DNA from 2 places in the Hydrogenophaga sp. GW823-FHT04C09 genome. Region 1 is predicted to be linked to the other one. Evidence: riboswitches for the same ligand, from Rfam matches in the RefSeq annotation. Region 1 holds a riboswitch; the other holds the start of a gene.

What was found. Region 1 has a riboswitch for S-adenosylhomocysteine ahead of metH (methionine synthase). Riboswitches for the same ligand answer to the same signal wherever they lie in the genome.
Region 2: it holds a riboswitch for S-adenosylhomocysteine, as region 1 does, so the genes downstream of both, ahcY (adenosylhomocysteinase) here and metH (methionine synthase) in region 1, are expected to answer to the same signal.

Annotation. Positions count from the first base shown of each region.
Region 1 is NZ_JBXAIO010000005.1:241,573-245,923, forward strand. Features, by position in the region: gene AC1Q9M_RS16000 (sigma-54 interaction domain-containing protein) at 1-1,086, opposite strand, end outside; S-adenosyl-L-homocysteine riboswitch at 1,154-1,250, shown strand; gene metH (methionine synthase) at 1,281-4,028, shown strand; gene AC1Q9M_RS16010 (hypothetical protein) at 4,041-4,265, shown strand.
Region 2 is NZ_JBXAIO010000011.1:36,307-40,657, forward strand. Features, by position in the region: gene AC1Q9M_RS23670 (MFS transporter) at 1-715, opposite strand, end outside; gene AC1Q9M_RS23675 (HAD-IIB family hydrolase) at 712-1,512, opposite strand; S-adenosyl-L-homocysteine riboswitch at 1,615-1,703, shown strand; gene ahcY (adenosylhomocysteinase) at 1,771-3,201, shown strand; gene AC1Q9M_RS23685 (TlyA family RNA methyltransferase) at 3,210-3,962, shown strand; gene metF (methylenetetrahydrofolate reductase [NAD(P)H]) at 3,978-4,351, shown strand, end outside.

The DNA of each region.
Region 1 (4,351 bases):
CTGCACCTCGCGCGCGAGCTCGCGGTTGGTGGCCGCCACCAGGCGCACGTTCACCTTGAGTTCGCGCGTGCCGCCCAGGCGAACCAGCGTGCCCTCCTGCAGCGTGCGCAGCAGCTTGGACTGCATGGCCAGCGGCAGCTCGCCGATCTCGTCGAGGAAGATGGTGCCGCCGTGGGCCTGCTCGAACCAGCCCGCGCGCGCGGTGTTCGCGCCGGTGAAGGCGCCGCGCTCGTAACCGAACAGCTCGGACTCGAACAGCGTTTCGGGAATCGCCGAGCAGTTGACCTTGATGAAGGGCTGGTCGTGCCGGCCGCTGGCCAGGTGCACCGCGCGCGCGAACAGCTCCTTGCCGGTGCCCGACTCGCCCAGCAGCAGCACCGTGGCCTGCGACTGCGACACGCGCTCGAGCTCGCCCAGCGCCTGCAGCAGCGCGGGCGAGCGGCCGATCAGGCCGTAGCGGGCGCTGGCGCTGTCCAGCGCGCGGGCCAGGGCCGCGTTGCGCGCCAGCAGCTGGCGCGTCTGCTCGGCCACCAGCTGTTCCAGCCGCAGCAGCTGCCCGGCCAGCGTGGCCAGGATGCGCAACACGGCCAGGTCGTCGTTCAGGTGGCGCTGGCGGCTGCGGATGCGGTGGCAGGCCAGCACGCCGATGGTGGCGCCGTTGACCTCGATCGGCAGCGCGATGAAGGCCACGGTCTGCGGCGGCAGGCGATCGCGCGGCACCGTGCGGAACAGGAACAGCGGCTCGGCGTCCACGTCCTGCACGATGGCCGGCAGCCCCGTGGCCAGCACCCGCCCGGTGATGCCCTCGCCCCAGCGGAAAACGCCGCGCTGCACCTCCTCGGCCGTGAGGCCGTAGGCGTGGCGCACCGAGGCCGTGCGCTCTTCGCCCGGCGCGGCCTCGCCGGCCAGCACCATGCGGCCCCGGTTCAGGCCCAGCAATTCGCTCATCAGGTGCAGCATCTCGCGCAGCACGAAGGCCGGCGCCAGGCTGCGGCCCACCAGCTTCATCACCTCGCGCATGAGCAGCAGCTCCTGGGCGTGCCAGTCGGTTGCGGGGCTGTCGGGGTCGCTGGGGCTGGAGGGCATGGGCGCGGGGCAAGCAAACATCGCACCAATGGCGGGCGAAGCCCTCCCTGGCGAGCTAAAATCGCCGCTTCTCAAGGAGCGTTGCAGCGCCGGCGGGCTTTTCGGCCCCCACCGTGCGTCAGGCTTGAGTGGGCGCGAACAGGCCCAAACGGCGCTCACCGGTCTGTTTTTCGCAAACTGCCTTGGTGAGCCTCATGTCCTCCGAATCCGCTTCCCCGTCGTCGTCGTCCACCCCCGTGCCGCCCATGCTGCTCTCCGGCCTGGAGCCGCTGCGCATCGAGCCGGGCAGCCTGTTCGTCAACGTCGGCGAGCGCACCAACGTCACCGGTTCCAAGGCCTTCGCCCGCATGATCCTCGAGGGGCGCTTCGAAGACGCGCTGGCCGTGGCGCGTCAGCAGGTGGAGAACGGCGCCCAGATCATCGACGTCAACATGGACGAGGCCATGCTCGACAGCAAGGCCGCGATGGTGCGTTTTCTCAACCTGATCGCCGGCGAGCCCGACATCGCGCGCGTGCCGGTGATGGTGGACTCCTCCAAATGGGAGGTGATCGAGGCCGGCCTGCGCTGCGTGCAGGGCAAGGGCGTCGTCAACTCCATCTCCATGAAGGAAGGCCTGGACGAGTTCAAGCGCCAGGCGCGCCTGGTCAAGCGCTACGGCGCGGCCGCCGTGGTCATGGCCTTCGACGAAAAGGGCCAGGCCGACACCTACGAACGCAAGGTCGAGATCTGCGAACGCGCCTACCGCGTGCTGGTCGATGAGGTGGGCTTCCCGCCCGAAGACATCATCTTCGACCCTAACATCTTCGCCATCGCCACCGGCATCGAGGAACACAACAACTACGCGGTGGACTTCATCAACGCCACGCGCTGGATCAAGCAGCACCTGCCGGGCGCCAAGGTCAGCGGCGGCGTGTCCAACGTGTCGTTCAGCTTCCGCGGCAACGACCCGGTGCGCGAGGCCATCCACACCGTGTTCCTGTACCACGCGATCCAGGCCGGCATGGACATGGGCATCGTCAACGCTGGCATGGTGGGCGTGTACGACGAGCTCGAGCCCGAGCTGCGCGAGCGCGTGGAAGACGTGGTGCTCAACCGCCGGCCCGATGCGGGCGAGCGCCTGGTGGAGGTGGCCGAGAGTGCCAAAGGCTCGGCCAAGGACGACAGCAAGAAGAACGAATGGCGCGCGCTGCCGATCCGCGAGCGGCTGAGCCACGCGCTGGTGCGCGGCATCAACGACTTCATCACCGAAGACACCGAAGAGATGTGGCGCGAGATCGAGGCCGGCGGTGGCCGCCCGCTCAACGTGATCGAAGGCCCGCTGATGGACGGCATGAACGTGGTCGGCGACCTGTTCGGCCAGGGCAAGATGTTCCTGCCGCAGGTGGTCAAGAGCGCGCGCGTGATGAAGCAGGCCGTGGCGCACCTGCTGCCCTACATCGAGGCCGAGAAACTGGCCCTGCAGGCGGCCGGCGGCGACGTGAAGCCCAAGGGCAAGATCGTGATCGCCACCGTCAAGGGCGACGTGCACGACATCGGCAAGAACATCGTCACCGTCGTGCTCCAGTGCAACAACTACGAGGTCGTGAACATGGGCGTGATGGTGCCCTGCCACGAGATCCTGGCCATGGCCAAGGCCGAGGGCGCCGACATCGTGGGCCTCTCGGGCCTGATCACGCCCAGCCTGGAAGAGATGCAGTACGTGGCCGGTGAGATGCAGAAGGACGAACACTTCCGCGGCCGGGGCATCCCGCTGCTGATCGGTGGCGCCACCACCAGCCGCGTGCACACCGCGGTGAAGATCGCGCCGCACTACGACGGCCCGGTGGTCTACGTGCCCGACGCCTCGCGCAGCGTGAGCGTGGCGCAGGGCCTGCTGTCCGACCAGGCCGCGGCCTACATCGCCGAGGTCACCGCCGACTACGAGCGCGTGCGCCACCAGCATGCCAACAAGAAGCAGGTGCCGCTGTGGCCGCTGGAGCGCGCGCGCCTGAACAAGACGCCGATCGACTGGAAGGCCTACACGCCGCAGAAGCCCAAGTTCATCGGCAAGCGCGTGTTCAAGAACTTCGACCTGCACGAGATCGCCAAGTACATCGACTGGGCCCCGTTCTTCCAGACCTGGGACCTGGCCGGCCCCTTCCCCGAGATCCTGAAGGACGAGGTGGTGGGCGAAGAAGCGCGGCGCGTGTTCAGCGACGGCAAGCGCATGCTGCAGCGCCTCATTGAAGGCCGCTGGCTCAGCGCCAGCGCGGTGGTGGGCCTGTACCCGGCCAACAGCGTGCACGACGACGACATTGAGCTCTACACCGACGAGAGCCGCCGCGAAGTCGCGTTGACCTGGCACGGCCTGCGCCAACAGGCCGAGAAGCACGAGATCGACGGCGTGATGCGCCCCAGCCGCTGCCTGGCCGATTTCGTCGCGCCCCAGGGCGAGGCCAACGACTACGTGGGCATGTTCGCCGTGACCGCCGGCCTGGGGGTGGAGAAGAAGGAAAAGCAGTTCCTCGACGACCTCGACGACTACTCCGCCATCATGCTCAAGGCCCTGGCCGACCGCATGGCCGAGGCGCTGGCCGAGTGCATGCACCACCGCGTGCGCACCGACCTCTGGGGCTACGCGGCCGACGAGGCGCTGAGCAACGAAGAGCTGATCAAGGAAAAGTACCAGGGCATCCGCCCGGCGCCGGGCTACCCCGCCTGCCCGGACCACTCCGTCAAGCGCGCGATGTTCGACGTGCTGCAGTGCGAGGACATCGGCATGGGCCTGACCGAGAGTCTGGCCATGACCCCGGCGGCCAGCGTGAGCGGCTTCTACCTCGCCCACCCGCAGAGCACCTACTTCAACGTCGGCAAGATCGGCGACGACCAGGTGGACGACCTGGCCGAGCGCAGCGCCGTGGCGCGCAACGAGCTGCAGCGCTGGCTCGCGCCGAACCTGTGAGGACGGAGAACGATGACGTCGAAGAACCCACGGCCCAACGACGATCTGCTTTGGAAAGGCGTGTTGCTCGCCGCCATCGGCCTGATCGTGCTGATCGCACCCCACCGCCTCCAGTCGCCGGCGCTGCGGGACATCGTCGCGGGCTCGGCGGGCCTGGGCTGGCTGGCGCTGGTGCTGGGCGCCGGGTGCGTGGCGGTGTGGGGATGGCGCGGGTACCGACACTGGAAGCAGCAGTAGGTCACCGACCCTGTCACGGGGCGCCATGGCGGCGCGCCGGGAACCTCCTCATGCGGCGGCGGCTCTGCCTTCCGTACATCCCCTTT
Region 2 (4,351 bases), on a different contig from region 1:
ACGTGAGGCCGCTTTCGAAGAAACCGCCGACGAAGCCCACGGTCATGATCAGCGGATGGGCCAGCAGCGCGTGCCACACGCCCGACAGGCCCACCTTCGCGCTGTGCGCGTCGGCCGCGTCGGGCAGGCGCGGGATCAGCAGGCTCCAGACCAGGCCGATGGCCATGAAGCCGAGCGCGATCCACAGGGCCGCGTCGCTGTCGGCGCCGACCCAGGCCAGCATGAGCGGGCCGACCACGAAGGTGATGCCCACCATGGTCTCGAAGATGCCCACGTAGCGCCCGCGCTGCCCGGGCGGCGAGAACTCGGCCACCACGGCCTCGGCCAGCACCCAGCGCAGGCCCGAGGCCATGCCGGCGGCGATCTTGAACACGAACCAGAGCCACAGCAGCGGCGTGAAGGCGAAGCCGGCGGTGGCGATCACCGGGATCAGCGCGGCCAGCCACAGCGTGGGCCGCCGGCCCAGGCGCTGCGTGATGGCCGAAGCGAACGGCGTCATGAAGAACACGCCGAGCCAGCCGCTGGCGGCGAACACACCGGCCAGCGCGGTCGATTCGCCGCCGCCCTTGAGGCGCAACAGCAGCAGCGGCGTGAGCATGAAGTAGCCCACCAGCTCGAAGAAGGTGGAGCCGAAGATCGCGACCAGGCCGAGCCGGGCCTGGGCGGGTGGGTGCTCCGGCAGGGGGCCGGTGGGCGGCAGCGGGTGTTCGCTCATGCGCCCGCGGCCCGCGCGCCCAGCACCGCGTCGGCCACCTCGGTGAAGCCCGCGCCGCGCTCGCCCGCGGCCACGTAGCGCGGGTGTTGCGTGAGCGCGCCCCAGAAGCGCGCGACGTTGGCCACGCCCACGCTGTGCGGGAAATGGCCGAACATGCGCGCGTCGTTGGTCGAGTCGCCGACGTAGACCCAGCGGTCGAGTTCGTCGTCGAGCGAGCGGCCCAGGCGCGATCGCACGATCCAGCGCGCACCGGCCAGCTTGTCGTGCTCGCCGATCCAGCCGTTGATGTGGATGGAGCTCACGGTGGCGTTGAGGCCCTCGCTTTTCATGAGTTGCACCACCGTGGCGATGTCGGCTTCGCTCAGGTGGGCGAACTCGCTGTGGTCGATCGCGATGTCGGTCTCGCGCCCCGGGCTGTCGGTGGCCAGGCGGGCCTGCGGCAGCTCGGCGAGCACGCGCCGCGCGGTGGCCTGCAGCTTCGCGAAATGGGCGGCGCGCGTGGCCGCGTCCTGCAGGTAGTCGCGCCTGAGTTCGCCCGAGTCGCCGCGCCACAGCGCCACGGCGCCGTTCTCGGCCACGATGGCGTCCACCGGCCAGGCCAGCGCGAAGGCCTCGCTCCAGCCGGCGGGCCGGCCCGTGATGGCGAACACCGGCAGGCCGGCGGTGCGCAGGCGGTGCAAGGCGTCCAGGGCATCGGGGGTGATCGCGCCCTCGGTCGTGAGGGTGTCGTCGATGTCGGTCAGCACGCCGTGGATGCGGGCGCGGTCCGTGGCGGGCCAGAGGGTGAGGGGATTCATGCGCATGGAAGGCGGGCAGTGTCGCACAGGGCCCCGGGCGCCGCAGGTGCCACCGGCGACGCGCGGCAGGGGGCAGATCGAGGCCGCTGCGGTAGAATCGCGCGATCCGAGGAGCGTTGCAGCGCCCCCACTGAACACTTCAGCAGCGGGGCGTGAGGCTCGGACCATCCATGCAACGACGCTCATCCACATCCCGTGCGATGAGTTCTTTTTGACTCAATGCCAGATGTGGTTTGTCCATCCTTTCCGGAGCGAACCATGAATGCACGTCTGAACAACCCGACCGCCGACAGCGCGATCGCCGACCTTTCCCTGGCCGAGTGGGGCCGCAAGGAAATCCGCATCGCGGAAACCGAAATGCCCGGCCTGATGGCCATCCGCGAGGAATTCGCCGCCGCCAAGCCGCTCAAGGGCGCGCGCATCACCGGCAGCATCCACATGACGATCCAGACCGCGGTGCTGGTCGAAACCCTGCAGGCCCTGGGCGCGAGCGTGCGCTGGGCTTCGTGCAACATCTTCTCCACGCAAGACCACGCCGCCGCCGCGCTGGTCGCGCAGGGCACGCCGGTGTTCGCGCACAAGGGCGAGACCCTGGCCGAGTACTGGGACTTCACCCACCGCATCTTTGAGTTCGGCGCCGCCGGCACCGAAGGCGAAGGCCCCAACATGATCCTGGACGACGGCGGCGACGCCACGCTGCTGATGATCCTGGGCCAGAAGGCCGAGAAGGACCTTTCGGTCATCAGCAAGCCGACCAGCGAAGAAGAAACCTGCCTGTTCGCCGCCATCAAGGCCAAGCTCGCGCAGGACCCGACCTGGTACACCCGCAAGGCCAGCCAGATCATCGGCGTGACCGAAGAGACCACCACCGGCGTGCACCGCCTGAAGGAAATGAGCGCCAAGGGCACGCTGCCGTTCCGCGCCATCAACGTGAACGATTCGGTGACCAAGAGCAAGTTCGACAACCTGTACGGCTGCCGCGAATCGCTGGTCGACGGCATCAAGCGCGCCACCGACGTGATGATCGCCGGCAAGGTCGCCGTGGTCGCCGGCTACGGTGACGTGGGCAAGGGTTCGGCCCAGGCGCTGCGCGCGCTGTCGGCCCAGGTGTGGGTGACCGAGATCGACCCCATCAACGCCCTGCAGGCCGCGATGGAAGGCTACAAGGTCGTGACCATGGAGTACGCCGCCGACAAGGCCGACATCTTCGTGACCACCACCGGCAACAAATCCATCATCACGCACGACCACATGGCCGCGATGAAGGACCAGGCCATCGTCTGCAACATCGGCCACTTCGACAACGAGATCGACATCGCCTCGATCGAGAAGTACGAATGGGAAGAGATCAAGCCGCAGGTCGACCACGTCAAGTTCCCCGACGGCAAGAAGATCATCATGCTGGCCAAGGGCCGCCTGGTGAACCTGGGCTGCGGCACCGGCCACCCCAGCTTCGTGATGTCGAGCTCGTTCGCGAACCAGACCATTGCCCAGATCGAGCTGTTCACGCAGCCGAAGAAGTACGAAGTGGGCCAGGTCTACGTGCTGCCCAAGCACCTGGACGAGAAGGTCGCGCGCCTGCACCTGAAGAAGGTTGGCGCCATGCTGACCGAGCTGACCGACGAGCAGGCCGCCTACATCGGCGTGAGCAAGGCCGGCCCGTACAAGCCGGACACCTACCGGTATTGATCGCGCCCATGCGGGCCGACCAGCTGCTCGTCGAGCGCGGCCTGGCCGCTACCCGTTCGCAGGCCCAGCGGCTCATCGCCGCGGGCGTGCAATGGCGTGCGCCGGGTGGCGACTGGACAGCGGTCACCAAGAACGGCGAGGAGCTGCGCGACGCGGCCGAGCTGCGCCTGCTGGACACGGCGGAGACGCGCTATGTGTCGCGCGGCGGCCTCAAGCTGGAAGGCGCGCTGCGCCACACCGGCCTGGACGTGAGCGGCCTGCGCTGCCTTGATGTGGGGCAGAGCAGCGGCGGTTTCACCGACTGCCTGTTGCAGCGGGGCGCGGCGCGGGTCATGGGTGTGGACGTGGGCCAGGGCCAGCTGCACCCGCAGCTCAAGGGCGATCCGCGCGTGATCTGCATTGAAAAATGCAACGCGCGCGATCTCTCGGCCCAGGCGCTGCAGGACGCGGGTGGCGCGGCGCCGTTCGATCTGATCGTGGGCGACCTGTCGTTCATCTCGCAGACCCTGGTGTGGCCGGCCCTGGTGCCGCTGCTGGCGCCGGGTGGGCAGATGCTGATGCTGGTCAAGCCGCAGTTCGAGCTGCAGCCCGGGCACATCGGCAAGGGCGGTCTGGTGAAGGACGCGGCGAGTTACGCCATCGTGCGCGATCGCATCGCGCAGGCCTGCGAAGAGCAGGGCCTGCGGATGCGCGACTACGTCGAGAGCGCGATCACCGGGGGTGACGGCAACCGCGAGTTTTTTGTGTATGCGAGCAAGTGATGTAAGGAGGGGGCCGTGAGTCTTCCCATCAGCCTGGAATTTTTCCCGACCAAGACGCCCGAAGGCGCGGTCAAGCTGCGCGCGGTGCGCCAGCAGCTGTACGCGCTCAAGCCCGAGTTCTGCTCGGTGACCTTTGGCGCCGGCGGCTCCACGCAGGACGGCACGCTGCAGGCCGTGACCGAGATCATGGGCGAGGGCTGCCCCGCCGCGCCGCACCTGAGCTGCATCGGCCAGTCGAGCTCGAGCATCCGCGAGCGCCTGGCGGCCTACGCGGCCGCCGGCATCCGCCGCATCGTGGCCCTGCGCGGTGACCTGCCCAGCGGCTACGGCGTGGGTGGCGAGTTCCGCTACGCCAGCGACCTGGTGGCCTTCGTGCGCGCCGAGACCGG